2 regions of the Blautia sp. HCN-20427 genome follow, and region 1 is predicted to be linked to the other one. Evidence: predicted binding sites of a transcription regulator. Region 1 holds the regulator's gene; the other holds the start of a gene.

Region 1 (7,979 bases):
TATCCTTCTTTTGCTTTTCCAATAGAGGTAATGACAGCTGTGCGTCCCGGTTTTTCTTCTACAAATTCGATGGAAGCCTGAATTTTAGGAAGCATGGTGTTGTCTTCAAAGTGTCCTTCCTCCATGTAAGCCTTCAGTTCGCTGACAGAAACTCTGCCCAGCTGTTTTTCTGTCTCAGAATGATAGTTGACAGAGGCATTTTCCACACTGGTGAGAATCAGAAGCTCGTCCGCGTCCAAAAGGCAGGCAAGTTTGCCGCTGATAAGGTCTTTTTCAATGACTGCGCTGGCTCCAGTCAATTCTTCGTCCTGCTCTAATACAGGAATACCGCCGCCGCCGGCAGCAATGACAATCTGACCTGCGTCAGACAGAGCCTTAATGGCATCTATTTCAATGATTTTTTCCGGCAGGGGTGCTGCCACAATACGCCGGTAGCCATTTTCTGTCTTGGTGACATAGTTGCCTTTCTTTTCTTCGTTTTCCGCTTCTTCTTTTGTCAGAGTTCTTCCGATGACTTTTATCGGTTCGTGGAAGGCATCATCGTAAGGGTCTACGGTTACCTGGGTCAAAATGGTGCTCACTGGTTTGTAGATACCTCTTCTGAGCAGTTCAGCCCTGAGGGCATTCTGAATGTCATATCCAATGTAGCCCTGGCTCATAGCAGAACATACGGACATAGGCACTGCCGTATAAGCCGGATGTACCTTGCCAAATTCATTCATAGCTGTATGTATCATACCGATTTGGGGTGCATTGCTGTGAGTAATTACAATATCCGCACCGGCTTCTACCAGGTCTGCAAGAACCTTTGCTGATGCTTTTACCGCTTCCTTCTGTTCCGGAAGGGTGGTACCCAGTGCTCTGTGGCCTAAAGCGACCACTACTTTTTTTCTGGTCATAATCTGGTCCTTCTTTCTTTCAAATAAAAACTTATAGAAAGATTATATCCATTCCCCGCCGGAAAAGCAATAGAAAAAACCCGATACCGAAGTACCGGGCTTTTTCAACTTGAGGGGGGAGATAGTGAGTGGTTTATCAACTATCCAAAACCTATTATAAGGAGAAAATGTTAGTAAAATATGTCTGTTTTATAAAAAAAGTGGAAACTTTATTTATAAATTTTAAAACGTATCTATCCCAAATAGGCTTTTAACAGTAAAAAGGTGTTTTTTACACCGTCGATGTGGCTTCTCTCATAACCGTGGGAAGCGTAAACACCGGCGCCGATGAGTCCGTGGCGGACGTCATATCCGGCCCGCAGAGCAGCTTCGGCATCAGAACCGTAGTGGGGATAGACGTCAACGGCGAAATCCAGATTTTCTTTTCTGGCGGCTTCTATGAGACTGCTGACTAAGTCATAAGTATAAGGGCCGCCGCTGTCCTTGGCGCAGATAGAAACCTGATATTCTTTACATTCCAGTCCTTCACCTACACAGCCCATATCCACGGAAAGCACTTCTGTGACACCTTGGGGAATAGAAGCGGCGCCGCCATGGCCGACCTCTTCGTAAACCGTGAAGTGCTGATAGAGTTTCCGTTCTGTGACAATGTTCTCTTCTTTCAGATAAGCAGCATAGCCAAGCAAAATCGCTGCACTGAGTTTATCGTCCAGGAAACGGCTTTTGATGTAGCCGCTGTTGGTAATGGTTGTCCGGGGGTCAAAGGCTACAATGTCGCCGGTCATGATTCCAAGGGCCTGGGTATCTTCTTTGGTAGTTACCTTTTCGTCCGGCAGCACTTCTACGGTATCAAAGGTTCGTCCTGTCTCGTCGTATTTTCCGTTTACATGGACCGAGGCATCGCAGAGCTGACAGGTGCCTTCATAAACCTTTCCGGAACGGGTGATAATACGGCAGTTTTCCGCCTCCGCATTGTTGGCATTCATACCGCCAAGCGGGGTAAGAGACAGACGGCCGTTTGCTTTAATTTCACGAACCATGGCGCCAAGGGTATCTACATGGGCTTCCAGAAAAACGGCATTTTCGGCGTCCCTGCCCCCAAGGTCTACCAAAACGCCGCCTTTAACGGTTTTCTGAGGCTGGTATCCCAAAGCCTGGTATTCCTTTATGAGATAATCGGTGACTTCTCTGGTGTATCCCGTAGGGCTGTCAATGGACAGCAGAGCTTTTAAGTGTTTCAGAATGATATCTGTATAAGTATTCATGTTCAAACCTCCTGCAATGTTGTAAGTCTATTGTAGAGGGTTTCTTTTACTGCGTCAAGAAGAGGAAGAATTGTATTGACATTTTAAGAGAAGTTTTGTAATATAGTAACAATTTAAGGAAAGAGGAGGAGTGGACTATGCGATACTACAGAAAAATAGCAGGTGAAAAAGTATATTTATCCCCCATGAATGCAGATGATGCAGAACAGTATACCGAGTGGCTGAACCGGCGTGATGTGACAGACAATGTAGGCAATACAGACCTTATGATGACGCTGGAAGGGGAGCGGGTCTGGATTTCCCAGGAGAGAGACCAGTATCAGTTTGCTATTGTAGAGCAGAGTTCCAACCGGCTTTTGGGAAACTGTGGGATTCAGAATATCAACTGGAGGAGAAGATGTGCCGAGATTGGGCTGTTTCTGGGAGAAGAGGAGAGCCGCGGAAAAGGATACGGACGTGAAGTACTGGAACTTTTGCAGGAATATGCGTTTGATGTGCTGAATTTACACAGTCTGTCTCTTCGGGTGTACAGCTTTAATACCCGGGCCATAAAGTGTTACGAAAAAGCAGGATTTTCCCACTGCGGAAGACTGCGGGAGGCTTATTATATCAATGGAATGTATCACGATATGCTTTTTATGGATATTTTAAAGGGTGAATGGCAAAAAAAACAAGAAAAGCGGTAGAAAAATTTTGATTTCCCATATATAATAGATACGATACGGATATATTATAGCCAAGGAGGAATTCAAACCCATGTATGATATGAAAATTTCTGATTCAGTTGTATTTATTGGCGTAAACGACAAGACCATTGATTTATTTGAAAGCCAGTATAAGGTTCCGAAAGGAGTTTCTTATAACTCTTATGTAATTTTAGATGAAAAAGTAGCAGTTATGGATACCGTAGATAAAAGAGCTACAGACCCGTGGCTGGAGAATCTGGACAAGGCTTTGGACGGACGCAGTGTGGACTATCTTGTGATTTCCCACCTGGAGCCGGATCACGCTTCCAACATTCAGCGTCTGGCAGAAAAGTATCCGGAAATGAAGCTGGTAGGAAATGCAAAAATTTTCTCTATGCTGCCGCAGTTCTTTGATTTTGATTTTTCTGAGAGAAAAGTAGTGGTAAAAGAAGGCGATACGTTAAGTCTGGGAAGCCATACCCTGCAGTTCTTTATGGCGCCTATGGTACACTGGCCGGAAGTTATGGTGGAATATGAGCAGTCCGAAAAGATTCTTTTCTCTGCAGACGGCTTTGGAAAGTTTGGCGCATTGGACGAAGAAGAGGACTGGACAGACGAAGCCAGAAGATATTTTATCAATATTGTAGGAAAATACGGTGTGCAGGTACAGAACTTATTAAAGAAAGCGGCAACTTTGGATATTCAGACTATCTGCCCGCTGCACGGACCGATTTTAAAAGAAAATCTGGGATTTTATATTGACAAATATCTGACTTGGAGCAGCTATGAACCGGAAGAAGACGGTGTTGTCATTGCGTATGCTTCTATTCACGGAAATACGGCAAAGGCAGCAGAAAAAATGGCTGAAATCCTGACCGATAAGGGGGCAAAGGCAGTAAGACTGTTTGATTTATCAAGAGATGATATGTCAGAAGCTGTTTCCTGCGCATTCCGTTATGACAAGCTGGTGGTTATGGCACCGACTTATGACGGTGCACTTTTCCCTGCCATGGAAGATTTCCTGTACCATCTGAAGGTGAAAACTTACAGAAAGAGAAAAGTGGGAATCGTGGAAAACGGTTCCTGGGCGCCTATGGCTGGTAAACTGATGAGAGCTTATTTGGAAGAGATGAAGGATATGGAAATCTGTGAGCCGGTTGTTTCGGTGAAATCTGTTATGAAGGAAGCAGATGTTCAGAATATGGAAACGCTGGCAGATGCACTTCTTGCTTAGTCACTGCCGGGGATATACAAAAGACAGGAGGGCTTTGTTATGAAGTGTCCGTTTTGCAATCAGGAGAATACAAGAGTCATTGATTCCAGGCCTGTGCCGGATAATAATTCCATCCGCAGACGGCGTCAGTGTGATGAATGTGGAAAGCGTTTCACTACTTATGAAAAGATTGAAACCATTCCGCTTACGGTTATCAAGAAAGACCAGAGCAGAGAGCAGTATGACCGTATGAAAATACAGGACGGCATTATGCGGGCCTGCTATAAGAGACCCATTTCCGTCAAAACCATTGAAAATCTTATGGACGAAATTGAGACAGAGATTTTCAACAAAGAGGAAAAAGAAGTTCCAAGCACACTGATTGGGGAAATTGTTATGGACAAACTCAAAGAATTGGATGCGGTGGCTTATGTTCGCTTTGCGTCTGTGTACAGGGAGTTTAAGGATATTGACACCTTTATGGATGAACTGAAAAAAATGATGAAATAGAAGTTTGTGCAAAAGTCCGTAAATACTGGGATGTCCCAGCATTTGCGGACTTTTAACATTTTGCTTATTGTTCTCCCAATTTGAAACAGCTTGTCTGGCAGAAAAGTCTTTACAGAATGCAATAAATATAGGAAATGAATAGGAATAGAATAGAAGCAAATTCTCTGTGTACCCCAAAAGATACTTGCATTTTCCCCTTACCATGTATAAAATAACCTTGACAATTACATAATGAGAGAACTGATATGTAAAAAGGAGATAGTCATGAAAAAAGTAAAAAGAATACTCATGTTGCTTTTGGTGATGACCCTTACTATTGTACTTGGCGGCTGCCAGGACGAAAAGGATGGGAACAAAGAATCTCAAAAAGACAGCAGTTCTCAGGAAACACAGGGAGAACCGACTATGGGCGGTTCTATAGTAGTAGGGATTCCTCAGGATTTGGAGGATAGTCTTGACCCACACAAATCGGTAGCGGCAGGAACGAAAGAAGTCCTATTCAACATTTATGAAGGTTTGGTAAAACCTGATGAACAGGGAAATTACACAGACGCAGTTGCGCAGTCCCATGAAATTTCAGAAGACGGAAAGGTGTATACCTTTGCTTTGAGACAGAATGTGAAATTTCACGACGGAACTACAGTGACCGCAGAAGATGTAAAATATTCGATTGAACGCTGCGCCGGTATCAGTGAGGGAACAACTCCGCTGGTAGCGGCGTTTTCTAATGTGGAGAAGGTAGAAATACCGGATGCACAGACGGTTGCCATTACATTAAAAGAGCCGGATACAGAATTTTTGGCTTATCTGACAGTGGCGATTGTTCCGCAACATGCAGCGGATTTGGACAAAAATCCGGTGGGAACAGGTCCGTTCCGGTATGTATCACGCTCTCCTCAGGAAAATATTGTAATAGAGAAATTTACAGATTACTGGGACAGCGAGCACCAGGCTTATCTGGACAAGGTAACCTTTAAAATTGCCGGAGACAGCAATGCCATTGTAACTGGATTAAAGAGCGGTTCCATAGATATGTATCCCAGAATCAATTCCACTCAGTCGGCTCAGCTTGCAGAGGATGAAGATTTGACCATTTATGAGGGAGGCATGAACCTGATTCAGGCGCTGTATTTGAACAATAAGGAAAAACCCTTTGATGATGTGAAGGTGCGTCAGGCTCTGTGCTATGCAGTCAACCGTCAGGAAGTGCTGGACATGATGGCAGACGGCAAAGGAACCATTATCGGCAGCAGTATGTTTCCTGCTTTTGAAAAGTACTATATGCCGGAATTGGCAGATAAATATCCGCAGGATATTGAGAAGGCAAAGCAGCTTTTAAAAGAGGCGGGTTATCCCGACGGATTTGAGATGACCATTACAGTACCAAACAACTATCAGCAGCATATTGACACGGCTCAGGTGCTGGCAGAGCAGTTAAAGCAGGTGGGCATTGACGCGCAGATTCAGCTGATAGAATGGGACAGCTGGCTCAGTGATGTGTATGCAGACCGAAAATTCCAGTCTACGGTTGTGGGAATTGACGCAGCTTATTTAAGCGGCAGAGCTCTTTTAGAGCGTTTTACCTCACAGGCAGGAACCAATTTTATCAATTACAGTAATCCGGAGTACGACAAGCTGTATGAGCAGGTGAAGAAGAGTACCAATGAGCAGGAACAAATAGAGCTGTATAAGAAAATGGAGACACTGTTAAGCGATGATGCAGCCAATGTCTATATTCAGGACATGGCGTCAGAAGTGGTACTGCGAAAGGACTACGGCGGCTATGTATTCTATCCGCTGTATGTGCTGGATATGGCAAAAATTTATAAAATCAAATAAGAATTAGAAAGAACAGGAGAAAAGGAGAAAGACAGAATATGAAATATGTGATTAAAAAAACAGGAACTCTCATTATAACGTTGTTGATTGTCTCATTCTTGTCTTTTTTTGCTTTCTCTGTAATTCCGGGAGACGCGGCAAGGTCAAAGCTGGGGACAGAAGCCACAGAGGAACAGGTAGAGGCCCTGCAAAAGGAAATGGGGCTGGATAAACCCATAGTGGTGCAGTATGGTATCTGGCTGAAAAATTTTGTGACAGGAGACATGGGAGAGTCCTACAGCTATTCCATGCCCGTGGCCCAGATGCTGAAGGAAAAAATTCCGGTGACCATAGCCATTACTCTGATGGCGTTTCTCATGATTCTGGCGCTGTCTGTGCCTTTGGGAATTTTTACGGCACAGCACGAGGGCGGCTGGCTGGACAGGATACTGATGGTTTTGAATCAGGTGGCCATGTCGGTGCCGGGATTTTTGCTGGGAATTGTTATCACCTATGTCTTCGGACTGGTGTTGAAGTGGTTTACACCCGGGGCTTATGTGGCGGCTTCGGAAGATTTTGCAGGGTTTCTGGGGTATCTCATAGCCCCCTGCGTGGCCATAGCCCTGCCCAGGTGTGCCATGGGTGTGAAAATGCTGCGAAGTTCTGTCATTTCTCAGATGGAAGCGGACTATGTGCGGACAGCTCTGGCCAGAGGAAATACGAAAAACAGAGTGATGTATCATCATGTTTTAAAAAATGCCCTGATTCCGGTGCTGACCTTCTGGGGCATGACCATTGCGGATATCATTGCAAACAGTATGATTATCGAGCAGGTTTTCACGATTCCGGGAATGGGAAGTTTGCTGATTTCCTCCATTTCCAACCGGGACTATCCGGTAGTACTGGGCATTATTGTACTGATTGCGGCTTTGGTGGTTGTGATTAACTTTATTGTGGATTTGCTGTACAGCAGGATTGACCCGCGTATCAGAATCCGGGAGTAAGGGGTGGAAAGATGAAGAAAAAACAGAAAAATTACAATTTGATTCTGGGGATTTTCATTGCCCTTTTTATGCTGCTGTTTCTTTTGGCGGGACTTTTTTATACGCCTTACGACCCGGACGCCATGAATGGGGCGGCCAAGTTTGCAGCTCCCGGTGCAGAGCACCTGTTTGGGTGCGACCACTTCGGAAGGGATATATTAAGCCGGGTGATGAAAGGAACAGGAACAACTTTTTTTGTGGCAGTGTCCACAGTCGTGTTGGGCGGCGGAATCGGAATTCTGGTGGGAGCTTTTACCGGGTATTTCGGCGGCTGGGTAGATGAAGTGCTCATGCGGTTTAACGACGTGGTTTTTTCCTTTCCCCATATTCTGCTGGCTCTGGTGTTCATCGGAGTTTTGGGACCGGGTAAATACAATGTGATACTGGCACTTTCTGTTGTCTTTATTCCCAGCTTTGCCAGAATTACCAGAGGTGAATTTCTGGCTCAGAAGGAAATGGATTATGTGAAAAGCGCCCGTCTTATGGGGGTTTCTCATCTGCGGATTATGTTTGTGCACATTTTTCCAAATACACTGCCTTCCGTG
Region 2 (7,979 bases), on a different contig from region 1:
TGGGCAATGGGCTTGTGCAGACCCAGAGCATGAAAGCGGCGTTTTTCTGCGTTGGGAAGCAGGCCCTTCATATTTTTCAGAGCACAGGTGATTTTCGTCTGGCAATGGCCTTTCATCACCGGTACGTTGATGAGAAAATCCAGTTTCAGCGCTTCTTCACAGATTTTTAACTCCATTCCCTGGCAATCGCAAGTCTGCCAGTTATCTTTCTGCAAATCCAGAAATTCCACCTGGTACTTTTCCACTAAATCATCATAACCGCAAAGCGCGGCAGCCTCCGGGGTCTTATCCCCCACCCAGGAGCCCTCCAGCATCACCAGATTCTGAAATCCCCTTTCCTGCAGGTATTCTATTATTCCCGCCACAATTTCCGGGTGTGTCGTAGCCCCCCAGGAGGGCTCCGATGGAGACACCAGATTGGGTTTGATGCCAATGCGGCATTCTTTGTCGGGAATCTGTTCCTGCAAATTTGCTTCCTGTAAAAGCTGTTTTGTCATTTCTTTATATTCGGCTCCGTAAATCGCCAGAATTTCCTGTTCTCTCATAATTCTCCTTACTCTCCTTTATAAATCATCAAGCAGCGCCGTGCTCTTGGCATAAGCCGTGCTTTTTGCCTCGAAGAAATCGGTTTTCACCATATTGGCATTGGAATAGCGGCTGACCCACTTCATGCTCTCCGGCTCTTCTTCATATCCGGGGTACAAAATTTCCAGACCGATTCCGGTCATACGCAGATTTCCCAGATATTTTATATAGGAAGTAAGCATTTCCTCAGACAGACCGGGAATGTCCTCGCCAATGACGTAACGCCCCCACTGCATTTCCTGCCGGACGCCTTCTTTCATCATTTCTCTCAGCATCTGCACGTTTTCCTCTGTAAAAAGCTGCGGCTCTTCTTTCTTTAATTCCAAAATCATATTCCGAAACAGCCATAAATGGGTATTCTCGTCCCGGTTGATGTAACGGATTTCCTGGGCGCAGCCAGGCATTTTTCCATTGCGGCTGAGATTGTAAAAAAACAGAAAACCACTGTAAAAATAAACCCCCTCCAGAATATAATTGGCCATCATCACCTTTAAAAGTGTCTGGGCATCCTGCTTTTCCTGAAATTCATTATACAAGTTTCCGATAAAGGTATTTCTCTCTAAAAGATGGGCATCGGATTTCCACTGATACAGAATTTCATTTCGCTTTTCCGGGCTGCAAATAGTGTCCAGCATGTAACTGTAGCTCTGGCTGTGGACACATTCCTGAAAAGCCTGTATGGACAGGCATAAATTGATTTCATTAGCTGTCACATATTCACTGATACAGGGCAGGTTGGCGGACTGTATGGAATCCAGAAACACCAGGAAACTGAGAATCTTGTCATAAGCCTGCCGCTCTTTTTTGGAAAGTCCCGGATAATCTTTTTTGTCCTGGGAAAGGTTGATTTCCTCCGGTATCCAGAAATTGTTCATAGCCTGCCGGTACCAGTCGCTGACCCAGGTATAACGCATTTGCGTAAAATCATTGAGGTTGGTAGTATTTCCCCCAATCATACGTCTGAGACGCACTTCGGTATCCCCCTGGGGATTAAACAATGGTTTTTTCGTTAATTTTATCATATTTTTCTCCGCTTATTTCATTATAGTATAAACATTCTTTTCTCTCAATGCTTTTTCTGCTTTAAGACGCAGCCCTAAGAAGCGCAGCTTTCGCACTCCTCCACTTCCAGCGATTTACTCCTTACATAGTAAATGGTTTTCACGCCCAGTTCCCATGCGCTCAGATACAGGTCAAACAACTGCCGCAGGGTATACTGGTTGGTGATATAGAGATTCATACTCTGAGCCTGGTCTATATGCCTTTGGCGCACTGCACAGGCCCGGACACTGAAACGCTGGTCCGTCTGATGGGCGCTCTGATAGTAATAATAAGTGTCTACGGACAATTCCGGCGCCACTCTTGGCAGCATACTTCCCTTTTTTTCTTCCATAAAAAATTTCTTCATCACCGGGTCTACGCCTGCTGTGGTGCCAGCCAGAATACTGGTGCTGCTGGTAGGCGCCGCTGCCAGCAGATACCCATTCCGAATCCCGCAAAAGGCAACTTTTTCCGCCAGTTGTTTCCAGAATCGGGACGAGTACCCTCTTTTTGCAAAATAGGCCCCGGTTTGCCAGTCACTGCCGGAAAAATATGGGTATGCCCCTTTCTCTTCTGCCAGACGGGCACTGGCCTTTATGGCAAAATAATTGATTCTTTCAAAAATTTCATCTGCAAAGTGCAGATGCTCTTCACTTTCCCAGAGAATTCTCCGCTTTGCCAGCATGTGATGATAACCGCTGACGCCCAGCCCGATTCCCCGGTAATTCTGATTGGTAATCTGTGCATAGGGCAGAGGATAAAAATTCAAATCAATGACGTTGTCCAAGGCCCGCACCGCTGTTTCCACCAGGTCCTCCATATACGCATCATCTTCCACCGGAATCTTACCAAGGGAGAGGCTGGCCAGATTGCACACCACAAAATCCCCCGGCTTTGCAGTTGTCACCACCACAGTTTCTCCTTCCTTCGTCTGAATTTCTCTGGAAACAGAAGAAACAGGAGACAGATTCTGAGCAATTTCCGTGCACAGGTTGGAACAGTAGATTACCCCTTTATGACTGTTAGGATTGGCCCGATTTACGGTATCTCTGTTAAACGCAAAAGGAGTTCCCGTCTCTGCCGCAGATTTTAATATCAAACGGATAATGTCTTTCAGTACCACAGTTCTTTTACAAATCCGCTCATCCTGCACACATTCTTCATACCTCTGTTCCCACTCTTCCCCGTAAAAATCCTCCAGATGCCAGCCTTTGGCCTGAAAAATTTCGTGCGGACACATCAGACACCAGTCCTGGCTCATGTCTTCTTTTGCCTTTTTCCAGAATAAATCCGGATAGCAGACCGCCGGAAAAATATCGTGGGCTTTCATTCTCTCGTCTCCATTGTTGGTTCGTATCTGAAGAAATTCCGGCAAATCCCGGTGCCAGGCGTCCAGATACACAGCCGCAGCTCCCTGGCGCATGCCAAGCTGGTCCACGGCTACAGCAGTGTCATTAACCAGACGCAGCCAGCGAATCACGCCACCTGCCGCCCCCTGAAAGCCCCGGATACTGCTGCCGCTGGCTCTCACTTTCCCGAAATACAGCCCCATGCCTCCGCCAAACTTGCTGACCTGGGCAAAATTGTCCAGGCTTCTGTAAATGCCTTCCAGACTGTCGGGAACGGTATCGATAAAGCAGCTGGAAAGCTGGTGATAAGGCTTTCTGGCATTGGACAGAGTCGGAGTTGCCATAGTAACTTCCTGCAAACTCAGCATATCGTAAAATTTCCGCACCCATTCCATGCGCCCCGGCCCTTTTTCGGTTTCCCTCTTTTCCTTCATGGCCAGGTGAAGGGCAATGCCCAGATACATTTCCTGGGGCGTTTCCAGAGCAATATGTTCCCCGGTACGAATCACATAGCGTTTCAGCAGAAGTTCCAGACCGGAGAAATTGAAAATCTTGTCCCGTTCCGGCCGCAGCATGGATTCTGCCTGTCTGAGTTCCTCTTTGGAATAATGTTCCAGAATATAAGCGCCATACAGCCCTTGTTCGGTGAGATATTGTATCTTTTCGTAAAAGTTGTGAATCTTTCTGCTTTTCATTTCTATTTTCAGTTCTTCCTGAAACTGGAAATTCAAAAGTCTTGCCCCTATAAATTCCCACTTCGGCGCAATCTCCTCCGTCAGCTCCACAGCGCTTCGGATAAGAAGCTCCAGTTTTTCTTTCTCACTCTTATGTTCTCTGCCAAGATGCTCAAAACGCTCTGTCAGTTTTTCTAATGCGTATTCTTTTTGAGGAAATTCCCGCTCTATCTCCCGCAGTATGCGCTGAAAATTTTCCCCATAGGGAAGTACTGCTTTTTTATTTTTATTATTCATGTTTTCATTCTCCCTTATATACTACATATAGTATTTTCCCCATCATATCATACTTTATATATTAATACTAGAGTTTTTTAGTTAAGTATTTTCACAAAAAAAGAAGCCTTGCATCCGCATTTTTTTCTTTACGATGGGATAAAAATTGTGTAAAGTAAAGGGGAAAAACAATGTTTTATACCATCAGGAGGATTTTTCATGTCACAGACAAGAGCATCTATTTTTGAATCTGACGGCATCCCCGCATTTTCCAAAGCCCTGCCGCTGGCCTTACAGCATGTGGTGGCAATGATTGTGGGCTGTGTCACTCCGGCTATTCTGATTTCTGACGTTGCCGGATTAAATGAACGGGACAGAGTCATTCTCGTACAGGCCGCTTTATTTGTATCTGCTATCAGTACCCTGCTGCAGCTTTTTCCTGTTTTTAATGGAAAGAAGTTTCAGCTGGGTTCCAGACTTCCCGTTATTATGGGTATCAGCTTTGCCTATGTGCCCAGTATGCAGGCGATCGCCGAATCTTATGATGTGGGAACGATTTTGGGCGCTCAGGTTATCGGCGGTATTGTTGCCATTCTTGTAGGCTTTACTATCCGCAAAATCCGTGTGCTGTTTCCGCCTATTGTTACAGGAACCGTAGTTTTTACGATTGGCTTGTCCCTGTATCCTACCGCTGTAAAATACATGGCCGGCGGCGCCTCCAGTCCGGAATACGGTTCCTGGAAAAACTGGCTGGTGGCTTTCTTTACTCTGGCTGTTGTGGTAGGATTGAACCATTTTGCAAAAGGCACTCTGAAACTGGCTTCCATTCTCATCGGTATCATCGCCGGTTATGCGGCGGCTGCCTGTTTCGGACTGGTGGATTTTTCCGATGTTTCTTCCGCTGGTTTTTTCCAGCTTCCGAAGCCTCTGCACTTTGGTCTTCACTTTGAGCCTTCTGCCTGCGTGGCTATCGGCATTCTGTTTGGTATTAATTCCATACAGGCCATCGGTGATTTTTCTGCCACCACGGTAGGCAGTATGAACCGGGAACCAAAGACAAAGGAACTCCAGGGCGGTATTTTAATGTACGGTATCAGCAACATTGCCGGCGCGCTCTTTGACGGACTTCCAACAGCCACCTTCAGTCAGAATGTGGGCATTGTCACAACGACAAAGGTCATCAACCGCTGTGTGCTTGGTCTGGCCGCTGTTATCCTTATGGTTGCAGGATTTGTGCCCAAGTTTTCAGCCCTTCTGACTACCATTCCCCAGTGTGTTCTGGGCGGTGCAACGATTTCTGTCTTTGCTTCCATTGCCATGACCGGAATCAAGCTGATTATGCGTCAGGAAATGAATTTCCGAAATTCTTCTATTGTAGGTCTTTCCGTAGCTCTGGGTATGGGTATCACACAGGTATCGGATTCTCTGGCTTCCTTTCCTGCATGGGTAACCACTATTTTCGGAAAATCTCCGGTAGTTGTAGCCACTCTGGCAGCCATACTTTTAAACATCATTCTTCCCAAAGAAGAACCTGCATCTTAAAAACTTTTCTGAAAAGGGGCACCGCAATTTCTGCGCATGCCCCTTTTGTATATCTGTATCCTATTTTCTGTCTTTTATGTGTCCTTTTCTATAGCCCATACCTGCGGCCAGGAATCCCGATATGCTAAGAATCGTTATCCAAAGCGGTCCCTTAGAAGCATCTCCGGTCTTAACACTGGTATTTTTTTGCTTATCCGAAGTCTCCCCGGATTTTGTGCCTGCCGCTTTCTGTCCGTTTACCTGCTGACCTGCAATATACTCTTCTTCTTTGGTATCTGTTTCTGCAGCCTCTGGGGTCTGGTCTGTGGCAGAGGGATTGCTCTCACTCTGACTCGTTGTTTCCTGACCTGTGCTCTCCTGCTGTTGATTCTCCTGTTCCGGCTCTTTTACAAGAGTAACCATGGCATCCGACACTTTGTCGCTGCCTTCTCCCCAGGAAAGTCTCACAATCATTTTCTCGGCAGTTTCATCCTGTCCTAAGGTCAGCAGACCGCTGCTGTCAATCACCGTCTGCTGGCTTTTACTGCCCAGCACTTCCCATTTCAGTTCCGGCACGGTATCCGCCGTTTTTTTCATTTCCACGCCAAACTGCTGACTCTCTCCCGGTTTTAGCTCTGCCGTTCCCGGTGTCACAGCCAACGACAGGCTTTCCTCTTCCACAGCCTTTGCTGCAACTGTTATGGGCTGTACTGCCTCCTTTGTTACGCCCTGCCAGGTATATTGCACTGTCATTTCCGTATAAGAACTGTTCAGAGCCTCTTGCATCCAGGTAACTTCTCCTGTCACATCACTTTCTGTCCCATCGCTCCACTTCGCCAGGACCTGCATTCCTGCTCCATCAAAACTCTCGCCTTCTATATAGGAAACTTTAGACGGCGCATTTGCGATTGCAATGGATTCCAACTGTTTTTCTGGGGGTATTGTTTCATCTGTATCCGGTGCCTGCTCCTGTGTGTTCTTCCCCCGGCTTACCACCGTGAGATAATCGCTTGACATATAGCCGTACATTCCCTCAAAGTCGTATTTTCCGCTGTCTTTTACCACCGTGCTTCGGCTGCTGTCCAGCACTGCGTCACTCTGAATCTCATAAAAGCCTTCCGAAGGTTCCTCATTCCTCACCAACACCACATAGTTTGCCGCTTTTCCGGTTTTATACAGCAGCGTGGACGACACATTCTGCTCTTTCCGCACATTGACCGAGATATGTGTATCCGGAATGATTTCCTTAGCTGCAAGGGTGTAGGCTCCTGCGTCCTTACTGCCCAGTGTGCTGTCCAAACGCCATGCAATGTTGGCGGCTTTTTCTCCCCAATAGGGGTCTGATGCATATTTCACATTCAGACCACTGGCCTTATTTCCCAGAAAACCACCCTGATACCGGTAATCTCCCGGATAAAGATATCCTCTGGACATCCAGCCATTGGCAAAGTCTTCAATACAGGCCTCCACACTGCTGTACTGATTTGCATTGGCGCCGGGGGCCGCATCTGTGGCATTGAGCCCAAACAGGTTATTCTTTTTCTGGCTGATACTGCTCTTTCCCCAATTACTCTCATTGGCGGCAATTCCCGCCATCAGAAGCGCATGGACACCATATGTATTCTGGTTTTTTACAAAAGTTTCCCCTGTATTTTTCATTTTTGAGTTTGCGTTTACAAGCTTGTCCAGTACTCCGTTGATTTCTTCCCCGGTATAGCCTGACTGGCTGCGCATGGGCAGATATTGAAAATAATTATAATAAGGCTCCTGAGGATTCACCGACTGTGTGCGCTGATTTTGCCTGTAATCTGCAGCCATGACTCCGTAATCTGTATAAAAATAATGTCCGTCATAACTGTAATATATGGTTCCGGGTGTAAGGTAAGAAGGCGCAGGACCGTTATTCAGGCTTGTAGCATAACCGGGAGTTGTCATGTCCTGTACAATATGATGCATCAGTTTCCCATCTTTTACCTCATAGCAGCTGACCGCTTTGGCCTGGGACAGATTGACCACCTGCACCTCTTCCGCCTTTACCCAGCCAACCACACCGGAAAGCATAAATTTGTATTTTCCATTGGCAGAGCCAAGATACACTGCATCTGCACCATATGCCCCATTGGTATAGCCCTGCTTTGCAGTCTCCTGCTCGATAAACTCTGTAATCGCATTGTTTTTCGTGCGGAAATTCACCACCTGGGGCTCTCCGCTTCTGGATTTGTTGGGTCCTGCCGGATTTTCAATGAGCTTTGCCGAACTGTCTGCGTCTTTTATATTTCCTTCTTCATCCATGGAAGTGATATGGTCTTCTCCGGAAGTATTTTCACTTTGTACCTGACTCTCAGACTGTGCTTCCGCCGCAAAAACCGGCTTGGAAAAATTCCATACACCTGAAAGTCCGAGGCAAAACGCCAGCCCGAAAGCCAGCAGTTTTCGCTTTCTCATTCGTTTCTCCTTTCTCTGTCTGAACGATTTTTTTGCCTCATTAAATGTAACATATTCTTAATACTTTCGCAAGAAATTATCGCTGCTC

What was found. The regulator NrdR, encoded in region 1, represses ribonucleotide reductase genes. The targets are predictions, from matches to a motif close to CACAANATNTTGTG.
Region 2: a site for NrdR is predicted at 3,966-3,979, ahead of WKT17_RS12860 (ribonucleoside-diphosphate reductase subunit alpha). Genes of this name have one in related genera too.

Annotation. Positions count from the first base shown of each region.
Region 1 covers NZ_JBBKBX010000013.1:83,177-91,155, forward strand. The annotation lists gene arcC (carbamate kinase) at 1-899, opposite strand, end outside; gene WKT17_RS09595 (M42 family metallopeptidase) at 1,133-2,164, opposite strand; gene WKT17_RS09600 (GNAT family N-acetyltransferase) at 2,302-2,850, shown strand; gene WKT17_RS09605 (FprA family A-type flavoprotein) at 2,921-4,084, shown strand; gene nrdR (transcriptional regulator NrdR) at 4,124-4,573, shown strand; gene WKT17_RS09615 (ABC transporter substrate-binding protein) at 4,838-6,412, shown strand; gene WKT17_RS09620 (ABC transporter permease) at 6,451-7,395, shown strand; gene WKT17_RS09625 (ABC transporter permease) at 7,407-7,979, shown strand, end outside.
Region 2 covers NZ_JBBKBX010000022.1:20,833-28,811, reverse strand. The annotation lists gene WKT17_RS12870 (DUF362 domain-containing protein) at 1-545, opposite strand, end outside; gene WKT17_RS12865 (ribonucleotide-diphosphate reductase subunit beta) at 564-1,607, opposite strand; gene WKT17_RS12860 (ribonucleoside-diphosphate reductase subunit alpha) at 1,682-3,946, opposite strand; gene WKT17_RS12855 (uracil-xanthine permease family protein) at 4,145-5,467, shown strand; gene WKT17_RS12850 (N-acetylglucosaminidase) at 5,528-7,891, opposite strand.